One region of the Streptomyces sp. DSM 106670 genome, then DNA from elsewhere that is predicted to be linked to it. Evidence: riboswitches for the same ligand, from Rfam matches in the RefSeq annotation. Region 1 holds a riboswitch; each other region holds the start of a gene.

Region 1 (5,402 bases):
TTCGGCCCGTACGGCTTCTACGCGGTGTACGGCATCGTCATGGTCCCGGCGTTCGGCCTGGTGACCTGGCTGGCGATCTGGTCACGCCAGCGCGAGCTGCGCACCCTGGCGGCCGAGCTGCCCGCGTACGCCGCGGCCGGCTGGCTCACCCCCGCCGAGCCGACGGCGCTCTCCTCCATGCGGGCTCGGGGCATGGCCCGCGACCTGGCCCGCCACTGGCAGCAGGACCGCACCCGGGGCCGGGCGGCGGCCCGCGCGGTCGCGGAGTACGAGTCGTTCGCCACCTCCCTGGCCGGCCTGCGCCGCCGGGCCCGCCACGGCGCGGTGGGCCCGGACTTCGGCGCCCGCGAGCGGGAGCTGCTGCACCACCTCTGGCAGCGCCGCGACATCGCCGCCCCGGCCCTCACCCACGCGGCCCACCTCACACACCGCCCGAACGTCCACCACCACCGCCATCCGCCGACGCCGTACGGAAACGGGTACGGGTACGGGCAGGGACCGGGTTACAGACACGGCTACAGCGGCCCGGCCCCCCAGCCGTACGGCAGCGCACCGCCCACCACCCACCGACGCCCGTCGCAGTAGCGGTTCCGTCAGGCCGACGCCTCCGTGAGCAGCGCGACCTCCCGGTCCGTCAGCTGCAGGTCGGCGACCGCGACCAGGGCGGGGAGCTGTTCGACCGTACGGGCGGAGGCGATCGGGGCGGCGACGGTCGGCTGTGCGGCGAGCCAGGCGAGGGCGACCGTCGCGATCTCCGCGTTCCGTTCCCCGGCGACCTGGTCGAGGGCGGCCAGCACCCTGCGGCCCTGCACCGACTCCAGGTGGCCGCCCGCCTTCGCGGACCGGGCGCTCTCCACGGTCGTACCGGGGCGGTACTTGCCGGTGAGGAAGCCGGAGGCGAGCGCGTAGTACGGGACGGCGGCGAGGCCGGCGGCGGCCGCGGTGTCCTGGAGCTCGCCCTCGTAGGTGTCGCGGGAGACCAGGTTGTAGTGCGGCTGGAGCGCGACGTACCGGGCGAGGCCCTCGCGCTCGGAGAAGTCGAGGGAGGCCCGCAGCCGCGCGGGGCTGATGTTGGAGGCGGCGATGTGGCGCACCTTGCCGTCCTTCACCAGCTGGTCGAGGGCGGTGATGATCTCCTCGACCGGGACGGTCTCGTCGTCGAAGTGCGTGTAGTAGAGGTCGATGTGGTCGGTGCCGAGCCGGCGCAGCGAGGCCTCGGCCGCGCCCTTGACGGTGCCGGCGGACAGACCCCGGAAATCGGGGTGGGCGCCGGCCTTGGTGGCGACGACGACGTCGGACCGGTTGCCTCGGGAGGCGAGCCACCTGCCGATGACGGTCTCCGACTCGCCGCCCCGGTTGCCCTCGACCCAGGAGGAGTAGGCGTCGGCGGTGTCGATGAAGTTGCCGCCGGCCGCGACGTACGCGTCCAGGACCGCGAAGGACTGCTCCTCGTCCGCCGTCCAGCCGAAGACGTTGCCGCCGAGGGCGAGGGGGAAGACCTGGAGGCCGGAGGTGCCGAGAGTGCGCGCAGAAGTCATGTGAGGGTTCAACAGGCCGGGGCGGGGGCGGTATTCCGTCGCCGCGCGGACCGGAGCGTACCGGCCGGGCCGGCCGCCCCCGGACAGACCGGCAGCCCTGACGTCGGGGGGGTGTGCGTCAGGGCTGCCGGGGTTTCGGGGTGGGGTGACGACGAAGGACGTACGCCGTCAGCCGGAAGGCCCGGGTCTCAGACCGAGAGGCCCTTGCTGTTCAGCCAGGCCATCGGGTCCATCGCCGAACCGCCCGCCGTGCGGACCTCCATGTGGAGGTGCACACCGGTCACATTGCCGGTGGCGCCCATACGGCCGATGGTCTCGCCGGTGGTGACCTTCTGGCCGACCGAGACGTCGATCGAGGACTGGTGCGCGTACCAGATCTCCGTGCCGTCATCGAGCTGGAGCACCGTGCGGTAGCCGTACGAACCGGCCCAGCCGGCCGACGTGATCGTGCCGCCGTGCACGGCCTTGATCGGCGTACCGGCCGACCCGGCGAAGTCCAGACCGGTGTGCTGGCCCGAGGACCACAGGGCGCCGGACTGACCGTAGGTCGAGGTGATCGTGTACGAGGAGGTGGGCAGGGAGAAGCTGGCGGCGAGCTTCGCTAGACGCTCGGCCTCCTTCTTCTTCGCGGCCGCTTCCTCCTCGGCCTTCTTCTTCGCGGCGGCCTCGGCCTCGGCCTGGTCCTGCTGCTTCTTGGCCTCCTGCGCCGCCTTCTCGGCCGCGGCCTTCTCGGCGGCGGCCTTGGCCTCGGCGTCGGCGCTGGCCTGCTGCTGCTCGGCCTGCTGGAGGATCCGGGCGCGCAGGGCCTCGCCCGCGTCGGTGGCGCCCTCCTCGGCCTCGGCGGTGGTGAGGCCGGCGGTGGTGAGCGGCGCGGCCGCGGCGACCGGGGCGGGCTCGGCGGCGTCCGACATGAAGGACCCGACGCCGGGAAGGGACTTGGCGTCGGGGAGGTTGTCCGCGATGGAATCGGGAAGAGAGATGGAGACCGGGGCCTTGTCCTGCGCGGTGGCCATGCCACCCGCACCGACGGCCGCTATGACGCCGACCCCGAGGACGGTGGAGCTACGGGCCAGACCACGCTGCTTGGCTACGCGGTGCCTGCCGCGCACGGGCCGGATGGACTCCTCGGTGGGATTCCACTCCTCCCAGGACCGCTCCGCGTCACCGAAGGTGTCGGCACTGAAGGGTGACGGGGCCTCAGGGGCAGGCTTGTTGGACGCCACGTGGGCGCACTCCTTTCCTTCCTTCTCGCCTACCGGGTTAGCTGACGGGTTCGGAGCAGGAAGGTCTCCTACGGGCCCCTCCGTCTCTCACGAGACGCAGGCGTCCGATTCACCCCATGTAGGTGGTTCCCCGGTTCCCTTGCGGGATTCGGCGCTCGCGCGCGGTGTCGCCTCTGACGACGACTGGGACAACCGCGCTGCGTTATCGAACGTTAATAGACACCCGGGCCCGATTCCAAGCTGTTCCTGTTGATCATTAAGGGACACAGCAGGGATGTACGGGTCACAAGCGGGCGGAATCGGGCGACTTGACCGCGGCTCAGCCACACCCCTTTTTCTGACGGTGTGTCAAATGTTATGCGGAGCGGTGCCCTTCAGTTACGCACCGTGTCATCGCCCCGGCCCACGATCTTCACCGTCGTCCGGCGCACCGGCTGCCCCTCCGCCGGCCGGCCGACCGCGAGCAGCGCCATGTCGTCCGTGGTCCGCCCTCCGGTGTGCAGCCGTACGTCGTCGGTCAGCGCCGACAGCAGCTCCTCGGGGCCCGGGAAGATCCGGCCGCGCAGCCGGGCCGCCGGATCGTAGAAGACCCCGTTCGCGTCCCGGGCCTCCGACAGCCCGTCCGTGAACGCGAGGAGCGTCGCCCCGGCGGGCATCTCCCACTCGTCGGCCCGGTCCGGCCACACCCCCAGGTCCATCCCCAGCGGCAGCGCGGGCATCGAGGGCGCCAGCACCTCCAGGGCGCCGTCCGCGTGCAGGAGGATCGGCTCCGGGTGGCCGCGGTTGACGAGGCGCAGCGAGGCCGAACCGGGCGGGATCTCGGCCAGTACGGCGGTGATGAACCCCTCCATGACGTCCAGCCCGTACCGCCGCGTCCCCTCCCGGGCCAGCGCCCGCTCAAGACGCTGCGCCACGCCCTCCAGCGAGCGCTCCTGCTCGGCGGCCTCCCGGAACGCCCCGATGATCACCGCGACCGCCTCGACGGCGCCGAGCCCCTTGCCGCGTACGTCGCCGACCACCAGGCGTACGCCGTACGGGGTGTCCGCGACGGCGAACAGGTCGCCGCCCACGAACTCGTCCGCCTGCGCCGCCTCGTACCGCGCGGCCACCTGGAGCCCGCCGATCCGCTCGGCCGGCGTCGGCAGCACGGCCCGCATGGCGGTCTCCGCGATCACCCGGGCCGAGGCCAGCTGCTCGTTGCCGCGCCGCACGACGCCGTTGATGACGAGGGCCAGCGCCGCGGCGGTGAGCACGGTGATCATCTCGATGACCGGGACGACCTGGGTGGACGTCCCGTCGGAGAGCCGCATCGCGATGACGGAGATGACCGCGGCGATGCCCGTGCGGACGGTCCTGGAGCGCGAGAAGAACGGTGCGGCGATCAGCGGGGCCGCGACGAACAGCGGGACGGCGGTGAAGTTGGGCGGGGCCAGCGAGTCGAAGAGCAGCCCGCCGATGATCAGCAGGGCGGGCAGCATCCGGACGAACCGCCGGGAACCCCGGCCGCCCGGCGTCACATCGCCTCCCGGGGAGCCGAACACCGCACGGCCCACGGCGTCGATGCTCCCCGCCGTGCCGCTACGCCGTCCTTCGGCCATCCCCACCTGTGCACTCCTGCCCGGTCCACCCACGGCTGCGGACGGTACCGCGCCCCGTCCAGGCTTCCCGGAGCCGCGCCGAGCGGCGACTCCGCATCGGCCGAATAGGGGGAAGCGAACGGAGTGCCGGCCTTTCCGGGGGTCAGTCGGAGAGCCGGTGTTCCGCGTAGACCGTCAGTGCGTCCCGTACGAAGGCGGCGGTGCCGTCCCCGTAGCGATCGTAGTTCTTTCCGAAGCGCGGATCGGCGACATACATCTCACCGAGCCCGATCACGTACGCACGGCTGGGCTCCTTGGCCGAGGACAGCCAGGCGCAGTGCCGCCGGGCGATGTCCTGCGCCTCGGCCCCGTCGGCGGCGAGCCCGGCCTCCCTGGCCCGCCCCCAGTCGCGGGCGATGGCCTCGTGCTCGTCCTGGAACGCCTTCTTCTCCCGGTCCCCGAGCGAACGCCACCAGCGGTCGCCCTCCTCGTACGCGTCCCGGCCCCAGCGCTCGGTCACCTCCTGCTCGTGAGCGGTGTGGTCGAAGCCGTCGAACACCTCATCGGCCATGAGTTCCATCCCCTCCAGGGTCTTGTGGAGAGTGGTCCGCACCGAGGCGATCTGCCGCCCGATGCGCGCCTGCTCCTGTTCGAGCAGGCGCAGATGCGCCCGCAGCGCCACGGCCGTGTCCCGCTGCCCCTCCAGCACGTCCTTGATGGCGGGCAGCGAGAGCCCGAGCTCCCGCAGCAGCAGGACGCGCTGCAGCCGGACGAGGGCGTCCTGGTCGTAGTAGCGGTAGCCGTTGCTCCCGATCCGGCTCGGCGCGAGGAGACCGAGGTCCCCGTAGTGCCGGAGCGTGCGGCTCGTGGTGCCGGCCCGGCGGGCGATTTCCTGAATGGACCACTCCATGCCGGAAACGCTAGATCTTTACGCTGCGTCAAGGTCAAGCGTCCTCGGCCGGGCCCCGGAAACGACTCGGGCCCGGCACGCTGTGCGTGCCGGGCCCGGGCCTTCAGTAGCGGGGACAGGATTTGAACCTGCGACCTCTGGGTTATGAGCCCAG
Region 2 (5,402 bases), 3.0 Mb from region 1:
GTCCTGTACATTTTTTACGCACAGCCGGACGGGCTGACGGACGGACAGACGGATGGCCGGTTCCACGAGAGAGGCACGCCATGATCCGCCCCGCCGCCCGCTACGTACTGCCCGAGTTCACCGAGCGCACCGCGACCGGGACCGGGACGCTGGACCCGTACTCCAAGCTGCTGTCCGAGCGGATCGTCTTCCTCGGGACCCCGATCGACGACACGGCGGCGGGCGACCTCGTCGCCCAGCTCATGTATCTGGAGCACGCCGATCCGGACCGGCCCCTGTCGCTCTACATCAACTCCCCCGGCGGCTCGTTCCAGGCGATGGCGGCGGTCTACGACACGATGCGGTTCCTGACCTGTGAGGTGGAGACCTTCTGCCTGGGGCAGGCGGGCTCCTACGCGGCGGCTCTGCTGGCGGCCGGGGCGAAGGGGCGGCGACATGCGCTGCCCGGCGCGCGGGTAGTCATTCAGCAGCCCGCACTGGAGGAGCCGATGCGGGGCCAGCCGTCCGACCTGGAGATCCACGCGCGCGAACTGGTGCGCACCCGCGAGATGTTCGCGGCCATGCTGGTCCGGCACACGGAGCAGACCGCGGAGCGCATCACCGCCGACATCGAGCGCGACACCATCCTCGACGCGAAGGCCGCCCTCGCCTACGGGCTGGTCGACCACGTCGTGGAGAACCGCTGACACTCCCGGCCGGCGTACGACGTGAGGTGAACCGCCGATGGAACCACCCGAGTTCCCGCCCCTGCCCGCACTGACGCGGGCCGAGGGCGAGTTCGTCGACTGCTATCTGGCCGTGCTCGACCAGGTGGGCCGGATCAATCCGGCCCACGGCGGCGACACCTACAGCGCGCTGCGGGCCGCCCAGGCCCTGGCCTCCCGGGCGGCGGCCCTGCGCGACGCCCTGGCCCTGATGCACGAGCGCGGCGAGTCGCGGATCCACGCCGCCACCCTGGCGCGGGCCCTGCGGGTCCTGGACGGGGAGCGCAGGGCCGGCCGGGTCGCGATGCCGCCGCCGGTGACTGACCCTCGGTGAACCGACGCGCCCGGCGCACCGGGAGCGCCTTACGGGAGCGGACCGGTCGACCCGCCGCACGACACGCCCGATCGCGCGATCACTTTTCCTCGCTCGTTCGGCGTAGGCGATCACCCGCGCGAGCGACGGCCCAACTTGCGTTCCGCGCGCGACCCGTACTCGAAATGTTTCGTTTCGTCGCTGGTGCGAGGGTGTGCGCCCGGCTCACGGGCGAGCGCGAATCCGACCTGTCCACCTGAATGGATCAGTGGTGAGGAGACTCACAAACCGCCGTTTCAGCTCGGAAATCCGGCACCGGGTGCGTCAAGATCCCTGGGACGACAAGCCCCCGCCACCGCGGCGGGGCGGTCCGGGCGGACGCCGAGTCCTGCCGCCGCCCGGATGACTGGTCGACAGAAGTGGATCGGCAGGAGTGGAGGACCCGAGCACAACGGGCCGACCGGGAGACCGGGAAGCCCTCGGGGTGAAGCCGCGTCGAGCGGCCGGGCAACTTCGCCAGCCCGAACCCGACAGGTCATCCTTCACAGGCGGCTGACGAAGGGTTGCGCATGTCTGCGCAGGTTCATGTCCCGTCTCTGTTCGCCCGGGTCGGCACGGCCTCGGTACTCACTCTGGCCGTGACGTCCACGATGCTGGCGCCCGGCCTGGTGAGCGACGCCGAGGCCGCCACCCACTCGACGAAGGCCCTGAAGGTCGCCGCGTCGAAGAAGGGGGCTCCCTACAAGTACGGAGCATCCGGCCCCAGTCGCTTCGACTGCTCGGGGCTGACGCTGTATTCGTTCAAGAAGGCCGGGAAGAAGCTCCCCCGCACCGCACAGCAGCAGTACAACAAGACCCGCCATATCCCCAAGTCGCAGCGCAAACGCGGCGACCTCGTCTTCTTCCATTCGGGGCGCAGCGTCTACCACGTGGGCATCTACGCCGGGGCCGGGAAGATCTGGCACTCCCCCAAATCGGGGGACGTGGTGCGACTGGCGAAAATCTGGTCCAAGAGCGTCTGGTACGGACGGGTCCGCTGACCCACCGACCGGACGCTCTTTCCGTGCGGACGCTCCTCCTCGCGGAAAGGGCGTCCGGTCTCAGCGCAACAGCGGGCCGGTGACCAGCGCGAGCCCCAGACCGGTGAGCGCCACACCGCTGCCGCCCTCGATGGCGCGGGCGGTACGCGGGCGGCGCAGCCACCGGCCCAGCCGGTCCACGAGCAGGGCGACGGCCGGAAACCAGATCAGCGCCAGCACCACCACGAGGGCCGCGAGCAGCAGGGTCCTGGGCAGCGGCGGCTGACCGTGGGGCACGAACTGCGGCAACAGGCTGAGGAAGAGGACCGGGGCCTTCGGGTTGAGCGCGTTGGTCAGGAACCCCTGGCGCAGCGCGCGCCCGAACTCCCGGGGCACGGGCCGCCCCGGCGCGTCCTCGGGCGCCGCGTCGCCGCTCCCCGGGCGGCGACGCCGGATCGCGTACAGCGCGCTGATCCCGAGGTAGAGCACGTACGCGCCGCCGAGCAGCTGGACGGTGCGGAAGAGCACCGGCATCGTCACGAGCACCGCGGCGAGTCCGGCGACCGCGAGCGCGGTGTGCACCAGCAGACCTCCGGCGACGCCGAGCGCGGTGGCCAGGCCGGCGGTGCGCGAGGCCAGGGCGTTGCGTACGACGACGGTGAAGTCGGCGCCGGGCAGCGCGACCATACCGGCGGCGACCCCCGTGAAGGCGATCAGTTGTGCGTCCATGAGGTCCACCTTGGACCTGCGGAGCCTTTAGCGTGTACTTGCAATCTTCTGGGTCTGCCTAAAGGAATGCTTTCATGTACGACCCGACACGGCTCGCGGCACTCGTGGCGGTGGCGGAGGCCGGTTCGATCACCCGGGCCGCCGCCCGCCTGGGCTACACCGCGCCCGCGCTCTCCCAGCAGCTCGCCAAGCTGGAACGGGAGGCCGGGGCGGCGCTGCTGGTGCGCCACCATCGCGGGGCGCGGCTGACGGCGGCGGGCGAGCTGCTGGCGGGCCGGGCCCGGCGGGTCCTGGACGAACTGGACCAGGCGCGGCACGAGCTGGCGCAGCTGGCCGGGCTCTCGGGCGGCAGACTGCGGGTGGGCACGTTCACGACGGCCGGGATCCATCTGCTGCCGCCGGTCCTGAGCGCGTTCCGGCGGGCTCATCCGGAGGTCGAGCTGGCCGTCGCCGACTACGAGCCGCCCGGCGGGATCGCCGCGGTGGTCGCGGGCGAGGTGGACCTCGCCCTGACGCACGCCTACGAACCGGCGACGACGGGTCCCACGCCGGTGGGCGTTCTCGTCGAACCCCTGCTGGTCGAGGAGCTGGTGCTGGTCACCTCGGTGGGCCACCGGCTCGCCGAGGGCACCGGACGGCTGCCGGTCACCGAACTGGCCGGGCGTCCGCTGATCAGCAGCGCGCCCACCCATCCGCCCCGGCGCGGCGTCGAGAACGCGCTCGCCGAGGCCGGGGCGACGCCCGCGGTGGTCTGCGAGTCGCCCGGGTACGCGCTGGTGTGCGCGCTGGTCAGCGCGGGGCTCGGGGTGGCGGTGGTGCCGGAGATGGTCGCCTCGATGGCGGCGGCCCCGCTGTCGGTCCGGCGGCTGGAGCCGGCCTCGTTCCGCCGGACCATCTCGGTCGTGCACCGGGGCGAGCGGTCGACCGCCGCGGCCGCGACGCTGCTCGCACTGCTGCGCAGCGGATTCGGCCGGGGAAGCACGGCCCAGGCGGCGAACCGGCCCCCGCAGGGCTGATCAGCCCTGGACCTGCCCCCGCCGCCGGCTCTGCGGGGCGGGGGCGGCCCCGGGCTGCTCCGGGATCAGCCCTGGACCGGGACGACCCACGGGAGTGCGATCCAGACCGTCTTGCCGCCCTCGGCGGTCGGGGTGACCTGGAGCCGTCCGCCGCGCTCCTTGGCCAGCGCCCGGATGATGACCATGCCCCGGCCGTTGTCCTGCCGTACCGCGGCGGGCAGTCGCTGGGGCCAGCGAGGGTGACTGTCCGTGACGCCGACGTACAGCTCCTCGTCGCGTTCGAGGCGCAGATCCACGGTGAAGGTGGGCGACTGGCCGAAGGTGTGCTGGACGGCGTTGGTGGCCAGCTCCGAGATGATCAGCCGGATGGTGTCGGCGAACTCGGTGTCGTCGGGCAGGCCCCATTCGGCCAGGGTCCTGGCGACATATCTGCGGGCCGAGGAGACCGAGGCCGGATCGCTCGGCAGAGTGACGGTTGCTTCCTGATGGTCTGCCATGGCGACGCCGTCCCTTTCCCGCCCCGGCCGACCGGCGGTCGGCCAGGATTGTGCTTCGCGCCAGACTGCCATTGATGCAGCTCCCTGTAACGGCGTTCGGCCAAGATATGCATATATCTGTCGCTCGAAGCGGTGAATTCAGGACCCGCACGGCGTGGACGGACGGCACACTGGCCCCTCTGCGGGCCGCTCCGGCGACGGACCGGCCCTTCCCGACAGCAGAGAAGGAGACCGGCATGCTGCACGGCCCCGTCGTCCGGCGGCGCAAGCTCGGTGAGGAGCTGCGGAGCCTGCGCCACGCCTCCGGGCTGACCAGCCGGGACGCGGCGCGGCTGCTCGGCTGGCACCAGTCGAAGGTGAGCCGTATCGAAACGGGCGCGAGCGGGGTGACGCCTGCCGATGTGTCGCGGCTGCTGGACGTCTACGCGGTGCGCGACACCCAGTTGCGCTCGCTGCTCGAAGTCCTCGCGGGGTCGGCGGGCGGCGGCGGTTCGGGCTGGTGGCACGCCTACCGGGGGCTGATCCCACCGCAGTACCGCGACTTCATCAGCCTGGAGTCGCAGGCCAGTACGGTCCGCACCCTGGAGACCTCGGTGGTGCCGGGACTGCTCCAGACCGCCGGGTACGCCCGGGCCGTGACCCGCGCCTCCTTGGACGGGTTACCGGACGGCCGGCTCGACTCCCTGGTCGAGGTCCGGCTGACCCGTCAGCGGGTGCTGCGCGCGAGCCCGCCGCTGCGGTTCACCGCCGTGCTGGACGAGGCGGTGCTCCATCGCGAGGTGGGCGGTCCCGAGGTGATGCGGGATCAGTTGCATCATCTGATCCAGGTGTCCCAACTGCCGCATGTGCAGCTCCAGTTGCTGCCGTTCTCGGTCGGCGGGTACATCGGGCTCACCGGCCCTTTCGTTATTTTCTCCTTTCCGAACATTTCTGATCTGGACGTGGTCGTTCTTGACCACTTGACGAGTAGCCTCTATCTGGAGCGAAGAGAAGACCTGGAGGCGTACAGCTCGGCCTTCCGCACCTTGCAGGCTCACGCGTTGTCGCCCGAGCGGTCGCAGGACCTCATCACCGAGATCAGACGCAGCTTCAGACGCAGCTAAGGGGGCCGCCGCCATGTCGGA
Region 3 (5,402 bases), 2.6 Mb from region 1:
CTACGGCCGGACAGGAGGCCGGGCACAGCACCACGCACTGCATGAGAGACTGGTCTAGACAACCGTTGATATGTGAAGGGCAGAACCATGGCTGAGCGCCGCGTAAACGTCGGTTGGGCCGAGGGCCTGCACGCCCGCCCCGCTTCCATCTTCGTCCGTGCCGCCACGGCCTCCGGCGTCCCGGTGACGATCGCCAAGGCCGACGGCAACCCGGTGAACGCCGCCTCCATGCTGGCCGTGCTCGGTCTGGGCGCGCAGGGTGGCGAGGAGATCGTGCTCGCGTCCGACGCGGACGACGCCGAGGCCGCTCTGGACCGGCTGGCGAAGCTCGTCGCCGAGGGCCTGGAAGAGCTTCCGGAGACCGTCTGACCCATGCGACTCCGGGTCCGTCCGGATGCGACCGGCGAAAGAGCCGTGATCCCGTGAAGGGATCACGGCTCTTTCGCTTTCGGGAATGATTCGGGAAAGAGTCGCACCTCGATAATGCGGGCAGCCTGAATGGCGCACCGGAATTACTTCTCTTTGTATACGGCTCTTTTGTTAATGCCGGACGCCCGCAGTGTTTACGCCGTGTTGCGAACTTCTCACCGGCGGAACGGCGGCGGTGCGACGCCCAGCGAGATCCGGGCGGCGGAGCCGGTGGGCGCCGGTGGCGCGTTCCGCGTGCTGGGCGGTCAGCGCCCTCGCCCGCTCCGCGTCGCCGCGCGCCACGGCGTCCACGATCGCGCCGCGCTCGGCCCAGGCGTCGACCGGACGGGCCGGCTGCTCGACCGCGTACATCCAGGCGATCTTGTGCCGGAGCTGGGTGAGCAGCGCGATGAGGCCGGGGCTGCTCGACGCCTGGGCCAGGGTCTCGTGGAACCAGCCGCCCAGTGAGCGCAGATCCTCGCCCTCGCCCCGGCGGGCCCGCTCCTGGCCCAGCCTGACCAGACCCCGGAGCACCTTCAGATGGGCCTCCGTGCGGCGCTGGGCGGCGCGTGCCGCGCCCAGCGGCTCCAGGAGCATCCGCAGCTCCAGGAGGTCGGCCGCCTCCTGCGCGGTGGGTTCGGCGACACAGGCGCCGGCATGTCTGCGGGTGACCACGAAGCCTTCGGACTCCAGGGTGCGCAGGGCCTCGCGGACGGGGACGCGGGAGACCCCGTAGCGACGGGCCAGCAGCTCCTCGGTGAGGCGGCTGCCGCGCTCGTAGACACCGGAGACGATGTCGTCACGGATTGCCGTGCATACCGAATGCGCGGGAATGCGCATGTCCGAACCTCCGCCTTGATCCCCGCGAAACGCGGCCGCCCGACGTCTGTTCCGTGACTCTATTGCAATCTGCCGGAATTTCCGATGGCAGGCCGGAATCCATGGAAATCTTGAGGCCGGAATTGCCGAAGGCCCCGGCGGGTGCCGGGGCCTTCGGGCGGGGTCGCGCACAGGCGGGTCAGACGTTCAGACCGTGCGAGCGCAGGTAGCCGACGGGGTCCATGTCGGAGCCGTAGTCGGGGGTGGTGCGGGCCTCGAAGTGCAGGTGCGGGCCGGTGGAGTTGCCGGTGGAGCCGGAGAGCCCGATCTGCTGGCCGGAGGAGACGCTCTGGCCGACGGAGACGCCGATCGAGGAGAGGTGGCCGTACTGGGTGTACGTGCCGTCCGACATCCGGAGCACGATGTTGTTGCCGTACGCGCCGCCCCAGCCGGCCTCGACGACCGTACCGGCGCCTACCGCGACGACGGAGCTGCCGGAGGCGGCCTGGAAGTCGACGCCGGAGTGGCTGCCGGAGGACCAGAGCGCGCCGCCGGTGTTGTAGCCGGTGGTGACGTGGGAGCCGGCGACCGGGAGGTGGAAGGCGTTGAGCCGGGCGCGCTCGGCGGCGCGGGCGGCACGGGCCTTCTCCTCGCGGATCTCCTTGGCGCGGGCCTCGGCCTTGCGCTCGGCCTCCGCCTTCGCCTTGGCCTTGGCGGCCTTCTCGCGGGCCTCGGCGGCGGCCTTCGCCTTCGCCCTGGCGACCGCCTCGGCCTGCTGCTTCTGGGCCTGGGCCTGGGCGTCGATCTGGTCGGCGAGGGTGGCGTCGAGGGAGATGGCCTGGGTGAGGCCGGTGTCGGCGACCTTGGCGGCCTCGGTGTCCGCGGCGAGGGCCGGGGAGGACAGCGAGCCGAGGACTCCGGTGGTGGCCAGGGCCGCGATGCCGGCGGCCTGGGCGCCGCGACGCGTCAGACGGCTCGGGGCACGGTGCTTCCCGGTGGCACGGGTGAACGCCATGGAGAGGCTGATCCTTTCCTTCCTTCTCGCCTACCGGGTTAGCTGACGGGTTCGGAGCAGGAAGGTCTCCTACGGATCCCCGCGCCGGTTCACGGCACGGGCCTCCGATTCACCCCAGGGACTGCGTGTGGGTCCCCGGCTCCCCAGGCTCGCGCCTGACGGGGACTCGGCGATGACTGCCCGGCGCCGCGGATGCGGCATACGGGTGACGGACAGCCGGGCCGACGCTAGGCGGGGCGACTTCCCATCACCAAACGGACAGGGGGATTTGTCGCGCATCCCACAGGGCAGACAGGCAACCTCTCCAACAAAAGGGAGCGAAGCTCACCAATAGGGCAAAAAGGGAGGACCCCGGCGAACTTCCGTCCGTCGGGGTCCTCTTCGCGGCGGTGTGCCACGGATGCCGTCAGCCGGTGACGACGGACACCTCGCCGATGCCGAGCGCCTTGACGGGCTCCTCGATCCGCGCGGCGTCACCCACGAGGACCGTGACGAGGCGGTCCACCGGGAAGGCGTTGACCACGGCGGCGGTCGCCTCCACGGTGCCCGTCTCGGCGAGCCGGGCGTAGAGGTCGGCCTGGTAGTCGTCGGGGAGGTGCTGCTCGACCTGGTCGGCCAGCGTGCTCGCGACGGAGGCGGCGGTCTCGAACTTCAGCGGGGCGACGCCCACCAGGTTCTGCACGGCCGTCTCGCGCTCGGCGTCGGTCAGCCCCTCGGCGGCCAGCGTCCGCAGAACCTTCCAGAGGTCCTCCAGCGCCGGTCCGGTGGACTCCGTGTCCACCGAGCCGCTGATCGCGAGCATCGCCGCGCCGCCCGAGTCGGGGCCGCTGGAGCGCAGCACCTGGGCGAAGGCGCGTACGCCGTAGGTGTAGCCCTTCTCCTCGCGCAGCACCCGGTCCAGCCGGGAGGTGAGGGTGCCGCCCAGGCAGTACGTGCCGAGGACCTGCGCGGGCCACACGCGCTCGTGCCGGTCGGCGCCGATCCGGCCGATCAGCAGCTGGGTCTGGACCGCGCCGGGGCGGTCCACGATGACCACACGGCCGGTGTCGTCCGCGGTGATGGGCGGCACCGGGCGGGCCTGGCCGGCGTTGCCCGACCAGTCGCCGAGGGTCTCCGCCAGCAGCGCGTCCAGGTCGATGCCGGTCAGGTCTCCGACGATCACGGCCGTCGCCGTGGACGGGCGGACATGGGCGTCGAAGAAGGCGCGCACGGTGGCCTGATCGATCCGCCGGACGGTCTCCTCGGTGCCCAGGCGCGGGCGGGACATCCGGGCGGTGGCCGGGAACAGCTCCTTGGAGAGCTGCTTGGCGGCGCGCCGGGACGGGTTGGCCTGCTCGTGCGGGATCTCGTCGAGGCGGTTGCCCACCAGCCGCTCGATCTCGCTCTCGGCGAAGGCCGGGGCCCGCAGCGCCTCGGCGACCAGGCCGAGGGCCTTGGCCAGCCGGGAGGCCGGAACCTCCAGGGAGACCCGGACACCGGGGTGGTCGGCGTGCGCGTCGAGGGTGGCGCCGCAGCGCTCCAGCTCGGCGGCGAACTCCTCGGCGCTGTGCTTGTCGGTGCCCTCGGAGAGCGCCCGCGACATGATCGTGGCCACGCCGTCCAGGCCCTCGGGCTCGGCCTCCAGCGGCGCGTCCAGGAAGATCTCCACCGCGACGACCTGCTGGCCGGGGCGGTGGCAGCGCAGCACGGTCAGCCCGTTGGGCAGGGCGCCGCGCTCGGGCGCCGGGAAGGCCCAGGGGCGGGCCGTGCCGGCGGTGGGCTGCGGGTGGAACTCCATGGTTACTCCAGTCACGGCGGCGTCGCTCACTTGGCCGCCCCCTCGTGCGCGTCGCTGCCCTCGGCGCCGTCTTCGCCCTCGTCGGCCTCGTCGGCCGGTTCGATGGGCTCGTACACCAGCACCGCCCGGTTGTCGGGGCGCAGGGCCGCCTCGGCCGCCGCGCGCACCTCCTCCGCGGTGACGTCCAGGACCCGGCCCACGGCGCTCAGGGCGAGCTGCGGGTCGCCGAACAGCACCGCGTAGCGGCACAGTTCGTCGGCGCGGCCGGCGACCGTGCCGAGCCGGTCCAGCCACTCGCGCTCCAACTGCGCCTGGGCCCGCTCCATTTCCTCGGGGGTGGGCCCCTCGGCGGCGAACCTGGCCAGCTCCTCGTCGACGGCGGCCTCGATCTGCTCCACCTCGACCCCGCCGGACGTCTTCACGTCCAGCCAGCCCAGCGAGGGCGCCCCGGCCAGCCGCAGCAGCCCGAAGCCCGCCGCCACCGCCGTACGGTCGCGGCGCACCAGGCGGTTGTGCAGCCGGGAGGACTCGCCGCCGCCGAGCACGGTGAGCGCCAGGTCGGCCGCGTCGCAGGCGCGGGTGCCGTCGTGCGGGAGGCGGTAGGCGGCCATCAGGGCGCGCGCCGGGACCTCCTCGTGGACCACTTCGCGCAGCTGCTCGCCGATGATCTCCGGCAGCGTCCCGTCGCGCGGCGGCTGCTTGCCGTCGTGGGAGGGGATGGAGCCGAAGTACTTCTCGATCCAGGCGAGGGTCTGCTCGGGGTCGATGTCGCCGACCACCGAGAGCACCGCGTTGTTGGGCGCGTAGTACGTACGGAAGAACGCGCGGGCGTCCTCCAGCGTGGCCGCGTCCAGGTCGGCCATGGAGCCGATCGGGGTGTGGTGGTAGGGGTGGCCCTCGGGGTAGGAGAGGGCGGTCAGCTTCTCGAACGCGGTGCCGTAGGGCACGTTGTCGTACCGCTGGCGGCGTTCGTTCTTGACGACGTCGCGCTGGTTCTCCATGGACTCCTCGTCGAGCGCGGCGAGGAGGGAGCCCATCCGGTCGGCTTCCAGCCAGAGAGCCAGCTCCACCTGGTGGGTGGGCATGGTCTCGAAGTAGTTGGTCCGCTCGAAGCTGGTCGTCCCGTTGAGCGAGCCGCCGGCCCCCTGGACGAGCTCGAAGTGGCCGTTCCCCTTGACCTGTCCCGAGCCCTGGAACATCAGGTGCTCGAAGAGGTGAGCCAGACCGGTGCGTCCCTTGACCTCGTGGCGCGAGCCGACGTCGTACCAGAGGCAGACCGCGGCGACCGGGGTCAGATGGTCCTCGGAGAGCACCACACGCAGGCCGTTGGCCAGGCGGTGCTCGGTCGCTGTCAAGCCGCCGGAGCCGGCCTGTGCGGTGGCC
Region 4 (5,402 bases), 1.4 Mb from region 1:
GCGTGGGCCGGGCCGCCGCCGTGCCGGGCGTCGGCGGAGCGTTCGTAGGCGGCGCGCTCGTCGGCGGTCAGGGTGTCCAGCAGCCTGCGGGCGTCGGCCAGCTTGGTGCGGATCGCGGTGCGGTGTTCGCGCAGCTCGGTGCGGCGGGCGGCGAGGCGCTCGGTCTCCCGGTCGGCGGCGGCCTTGACGCGGGTGATCTGGGAGACCTGCCGCTTGATGTTCCGCAGCAGACCGCTCTGGCGGTCGCCCGCCCGGTCGAGGTAGGAGGCGCGCTGCAGATAGGCGTCGGGGTCGGAGGAGAGCGCCAGTTGCAGGGCCGGGTCCAGGGTGCCGCCGCGGTACTGCGCGGTGGCCAGCGAACCCAGGGCGTTGCGGGTGGTGTTGAGGCGGTCGGTGCGGCGGGCGGCCTCGTCGGTCAGGGCCTCGACCTCGCGGGTGGCGGCGGCCGCCTTCTCCTTCGCCCCGTTGTACTTCTCGGTGGCGACCTCGGCGTCGTGGTAGAGCCGGTCGACCTTCGCCCTGACCTGGTCGGCGGTGGGGGCCGGTTCGGCGGGGGTCGCGCCGGCCCCGGTGACCGAGCCCGCGGTGGCGGCTCCGGCGAGCGCCAGGGTGGCGGCGGTGCGGGCAGCAGGGCCGGTGAACGGGCGCTGCTTGGGTTTTCGGTGGGCTGACCTGCGGTGCGCTGCCACGGGGGCGGCATCCTTCCTGTCGGCTGGCCGCCGGGGGATACCGGCGGGTCCGTGAAGGACGCTAATCCGGGCGCGGAGAAAAGAGTCGCCATGACAGCTATTGCCCTGATGTGACGTTTCGCCGGTCACTCATGATCGAAGTGATCGGGGAGGGCGTGCCCCCCTGACGAGGAAGGCTTGCCTCACTGAAAGGTAAAACCTTGGCCATGGCTAGGCTCCCGAGCCATGGACGTACTCATCAATGTCTTCGTCGGCCTGCACATCATCGGCATCGCCTCCCTGCTGGGCGGCTTCCTGACGCAGATGAAGGCCATGGGGTCGGGGACCGCCCGGTTCACCCCCGCGATGCTGCACGGCGCGCTGACCATGCTGGTCACCGGCATGGCACTGGTCGGCCTCAACCAGGCCGACGACCAGACCGTGAACAACGTCAAGATCGGCATCAAGCTGGCGCTGCTGGTCGTGATCCTCGCCCTGGTCTACGTCAAGCGCGACGAGGAGAAGGTCGACAAGGGCGCGTTCATCGCGGTCGGCGCCCTCACGACCGTCAACATCTTCATCGCCACGGTCTGGACCTGAGGCCGGACCACCGGACCTGAGGCCGAACCACGGCCTTCCGGGGGCGGCCGCTCACCGGCCGCCCCCGCCCTGTGTCACGCCGGGCGCACGCTCCCGTAGATCGGCATGTAGTAGATCGACTCCTCGCGCACGTTCGCACCCGGCTTCGGGGCGTGGATCATCATCCCGTCGCCCTTGTAGATGCCCACGTGGCTGATGTCGTCGTAGAAGAAGACCAGGTCACCCGGCTGCAGGTCGGACGTGGCGACCCGGGTCCCGACCTTCACCTGGTCCCAGGTGGTCCGGGGCAGGGTCACACCCGCCTCCCGCCACGCCGCCTGCGTCAGCCCCGAGCAGTCGTAGCTGGAGGGGCCCGTCGCGCCCCAGACGTACGGCTTCCCGATCTGGGCGCGGGCGAAGGCCAGCACCTTCTCCGCCTTGGCGGCGTAACCGCTGCCCGTACCGGAGCCGGAACCCGAACCCGTGCCCGTACCGGAGCCGGAGCCCGTGCCCGAACCGCCGCCCGACTCCTTCGCGGCCTCCTCGCGAGCCTTCTCCTCCGCCTCGGCCCTCTCCTTCGCCTCGGCGGCCTGACGGGCGGCCAGCTTCGCCGCCTTCTCCTTGGCCTCGGCCTCCTTCTTGCGCTCCAGCTCCGCCAGCCGCGCCTTCTCCTCGGCGGTCAGCCGGGACAGCAGGCCGCGGGCCTCGGTGAGCTTGGTCTGCACGTCCTTCTTGCTGGAGGCGAGCGTGGCCTGCGTCTCGGTCAGCGTCTCCAGGCTCTTCACCGCCTCCGCGCGCTTCTTCGCCGCCGAGGCCTGCTGCGTACGGAAATCGGTGACGGCCTTCTGCTGCCGCTCCGTCGCCCGGTCCATCAGCCGGCTCTGGTCGAAGTACCCCTGCGGGTCGTCCGCCAGGAAGAACGTCGCCGTGGGCGCGATGCCGCCGCTGCGGTACTGGGCCGCCGCGTAGGAGCCCAGCGCGCGGCGCGCCTCGTTGATCTTCTCGGTCCGCTTCGCCACGTCCGCGAGCAGCGTGTCGACCTTCTTCTGCTGCGTGGCGGAGGCGGCCTTGGCCCGGTTGTACTCCTGGGTCGCGGTGCCCGCCTGCCGGTACAGGGCGTCGACCTTCTTCTGCACTTCCTCGATGGCGGGCTTCGGCTCCGCGGGCGCGGCCGTGGCGCTCTGCGTGGAGAGCAACGTCACGGAGGCCAGCGCGGCCGTCGTCAGCCCGACGGCGGGAGTGGTGGTGCGCACCTTCGTGCGCGGCTTGCGATGCGATGCCAAGACCGGCATCTCCTTCCGTGGACCGCCTACCGGGTTAGCTGTCGGGTTCGGACGGAACGGAAGGCTGTCCTACGGTCCGGATGCGAGGTCACGGACCGATTCACCCCGGTTCTGCGTGTGGGTCCCCGGTTCCGAACTGCCTGGAGGGCAGGACGGATTCGGCAGAGGTGTCCGTTAGGCGCGGTTCGCCTCAGGGAGGTACGGATCACCTGACCGAGCACGCTAGCCAACCCGTGGCACCGCTGGGAAGCACGATGAGCGATATGCCCGATACATTTTCGTGACCTTTTCGGATCGAGGGCTCCGCACCCCCTCCGACCGGGCACTTCTTCACGGAACGTGGACGTCCGCTCTCCGTGCGTAGGACCGGGGTCACCGCTTCCGGGCTTCGGCGGAAGGTTGTCAGTCCGGCCGCCTAGACTCGGTAGGCGATGAGCAGCCTCTTTGACGACAGTTTCCTGACCGGCCTCCAGCCCGCGGAGGACGGCCCCCCGCCGCCCCCCGAGGACCACGCGCCCGAAGCGGTGCCGGAGGGACTCTTCGAGGGCGTCTACGACGCGCCCCCGCCGCCCCGGGACGGGTACTACCGGGACGGTCACCCGCGCCCGGTGCTCGACTCCGCCGCGCTGCTCGACGGGCTGAACACCGAGCAGCGCGCCGCCGTCGTGCACGCCGGATCCCCGCTGCTCATCGTCGCCGGGGCCGGCTCCGGCAAAACCCGGGTGCTCACCCACCGCATCGCCCATCTGCTGGCCGAGCGCGGCACGCACCCCGGGCAGATCCTCGCGATCACCTTCACCAACAAGGCCGCGGGCGAGATGAAGGAGCGCGTCGAGCAGCTGGTGGGCCCGCGCGCCAACGCCATGTGGGTCATGACCTTCCACAGCGCGTGCGTCCGCATCCTGCGCCGCGAGTCGAAGAAGCTCGGCTTCACCTCGTCGTTCTCGATCTACGACGCCGCCGACTCCAAGCGGCTGATGGCCCTGGTCTGCCGCGACCTCGACCTGGACCCCAAGCGCTACCCGCCGAAGTCCTTCACCGCCAAGGTCTCCAACCTCAAGAACGAGCTCATCGACGAGGAGACCTTCGCCGGACAGGCAGCCGACGGCTTCGAGAAGACCCTGGCCCAGGCGTACGCGCTCTACCAGGCCCGCCTGCGCGAGGCCAACGCCCTGGACTTCGACGACATCATCATGACGACGGTCCACCTCCTCCAGGCCTTCCCGGACGTGGCCGAGCACTACCGCCGCCGCTTCCGGCACGTCCTCGTCGACGAGTACCAGGACACCAACCACGCCCAGTACACGCTGGTCCGTGAGCTGGTCGGCCCGGCCGGGGAGAACGACGCGCCCGCCGAGCTGTGCGTGGTCGGTGACGCGGACCAGTCGATCTACGCCTTCCGGGGCGCGACCATCCGCAACATCCTCCAGTTCGAGGAGGACTACCCCAGCGCCACGACGATCCTGCTGGAGCAGAACTACCGCTCCACGCAGACGATCCTCTCCGCCGCCAACGCCGTCATCGAGCGCAACGAGAGCCGCCGCCCGAAGAACCTCTGGACCAACGCCGGCTCCGGCGCCCGCATCACCGGCTATGTCGCCGACACCGAGCACGACGAGGCGCAGTTCGTCGCCGACGAGATCGACCGGCTCACCGACGCGGGCGACGCCAAGGCGGGCGATGTCGCCGTCTTCTACCGCACCAACGCCCAGTCCCGTGTCTTCGAAGAGATCTTCATCCGCGTCGGCCTGCCCTACAAGGTCGTCGGCGGCGTGCGCTTCTACGAGCGCAAGGAGGTCCGGGACGTCCTGGCCTACCTCCGGGTCCTCGCCAACCCCGAGGACACCGTCCCGCTCCGCCGTATCCTCAACGTTCCCAAGCGCGGCATCGGCGACCGCGCCGAGGCGATGATCGACGCCCTGTCGATGCGCGAGAAGATCTCCTTCCCGCAGGCGCTGCGCCGCGTCGACGAGGCGTACGGCATGGCCGCCCGTTCCTCCAACGCCGTCAAGCGCTTCAACACGCTGATGGAGGAGCTGCGCACGATCGTCGAGTCCGGCGCCGGACCCGCCGTCGTGCTGGAAGCCGTCCTGGAGCGCACGGGCTATCTCGCCGAGCTCCAGAGCTCCACGGACCCGCAGGACGAGACCCGTATCGAGAACCTCCAGGAACTCGCCGCCGTCGCCCTCGAATTCGAGCAGGAGCGCGGCGAGGAGGAGGGCGCGGGCACGCTCGCGGAGTTCCTGGAGAAGGTCGCGCTCGTCGCCGACTCCGACCAGATCCCCGACGAGGACGAGGACGGCTCCGGCGTCATCACGCTGATGACCCTGCACACCGCGAAGGGCCTGGAGTTCCCGGTCGTCTTCCTCACCGGCCTGGAGGACGGCGTCTTCCCGCACATGCGGGCCCTCGGCCAGACCAAGGAGCTGGAGGAGGAGCGCCGCCTCGCGTACGTCGGCATCACCCGCGCCCGCGAACGGCTCTATCTGACCCGGGCGGCGATGCGCAGCGCCTGGGGCCAGCCCTCGTACAACCCGCCCTCGCGGTTCCTGGAGGAGATCCCGGAACAGCACCTGGACTGGAAGCGCAAGGGCCCGATGGCCGCCCCCGCCGGACCGACCTCCGGCATCACGTCCTCGCTCTCCTCCTCCCGCGCCCGCACCGGCCCCTCGGGCTTCGCGACCCGGCGCTCCTCGGAGAAGCCGACGGTCACCCTGGTGGCCGGGGACCGGGTCACGCACGACCAGTTCGGGCTCGGCACGGTGACGGCCGTCGAGGGCTTCGGCGACCAGGCCAAGGCGACGGTCGACTTCGGCGACGAGCGCCCGAAGAAGCTGCTGCTGCGGTACGCGCCGGTCGAGAAGCTGTAGAC

What was found. Region 1 has a riboswitch for cyclic di-AMP ahead of ACSMXR_RS17015 (M23 family metallopeptidase). Riboswitches for the same ligand answer to the same signal wherever they lie in the genome.
Region 2: another riboswitch for cyclic di-AMP. It lies ahead of ACSMXR_RS03425 (C40 family peptidase); the one in region 1 lies ahead of ACSMXR_RS17015 (M23 family metallopeptidase).
Region 3: another riboswitch for cyclic di-AMP. It lies ahead of ACSMXR_RS28675 (M23 family metallopeptidase); the one in region 1 lies ahead of ACSMXR_RS17015 (M23 family metallopeptidase).
Region 4: another riboswitch for cyclic di-AMP. It lies ahead of ACSMXR_RS23160 (C40 family peptidase); the one in region 1 lies ahead of ACSMXR_RS17015 (M23 family metallopeptidase).

Annotation. Positions count from the first base shown of each region.
Region 1 is NZ_CM147704.1:3,837,856-3,843,257, forward strand. Features, by position in the region: gene ACSMXR_RS17005 (PrsW family intramembrane metalloprotease) at 1-585, shown strand, start outside; gene ACSMXR_RS17010 (aldo/keto reductase) at 594-1,538, opposite strand; gene ACSMXR_RS17015 (M23 family metallopeptidase) at 1,727-2,761, opposite strand; cyclic di-AMP (ydaO/yuaA leader) riboswitch at 2,774-2,925, opposite strand; gene ACSMXR_RS17020 (PP2C family protein-serine/threonine phosphatase) at 3,136-4,359, opposite strand; gene ACSMXR_RS17025 (MerR family transcriptional regulator) at 4,502-5,248, opposite strand; tRNA gene ACSMXR_RS17030 (tRNA-Met) at 5,356-5,402, opposite strand, start outside.
Region 2 is NZ_CM147704.1:827,460-832,861, forward strand. Features, by position in the region: gene ACSMXR_RS03415 (ATP-dependent Clp protease proteolytic subunit) at 81-686, shown strand; gene ACSMXR_RS03420 (hypothetical protein) at 724-1,038, shown strand; cyclic di-AMP (ydaO/yuaA leader) riboswitch at 1,419-1,583, shown strand; gene ACSMXR_RS03425 (C40 family peptidase) at 1,587-2,057, shown strand; gene ACSMXR_RS03430 (LysE family translocator) at 2,118-2,765, opposite strand; gene ACSMXR_RS03435 (LysR family transcriptional regulator) at 2,840-3,781, shown strand; gene ACSMXR_RS03440 (ATP-binding protein) at 3,847-4,278, opposite strand; gene ACSMXR_RS03445 (helix-turn-helix domain-containing protein) at 4,515-5,381, shown strand; gene ACSMXR_RS03450 (DUF397 domain-containing protein) at 5,395-5,402, shown strand, end outside.
Region 3 is NZ_CM147704.1:6,455,627-6,461,028, reverse strand. Features, by position in the region: gene ACSMXR_RS28685 (HPr family phosphocarrier protein) at 88-369, shown strand; gene ACSMXR_RS28680 (GntR family transcriptional regulator) at 541-1,248, opposite strand; gene ACSMXR_RS28675 (M23 family metallopeptidase) at 1,427-2,242, opposite strand; cyclic di-AMP (ydaO/yuaA leader) riboswitch at 2,256-2,424, opposite strand; gene ACSMXR_RS28670 (M16 family metallopeptidase) at 2,649-4,019, opposite strand; gene ACSMXR_RS28665 (M16 family metallopeptidase) at 4,046-5,402, opposite strand, start outside.
Region 4 is NZ_CM147704.1:5,195,432-5,200,833, forward strand. Features, by position in the region: gene ACSMXR_RS23150 (C40 family peptidase) at 1-689, opposite strand, end outside; gene ACSMXR_RS23155 (hypothetical protein) at 915-1,268, shown strand; gene ACSMXR_RS23160 (C40 family peptidase) at 1,343-2,539, opposite strand; cyclic di-AMP (ydaO/yuaA leader) riboswitch at 2,538-2,704, opposite strand; gene pcrA (DNA helicase PcrA) at 2,962-5,400, shown strand.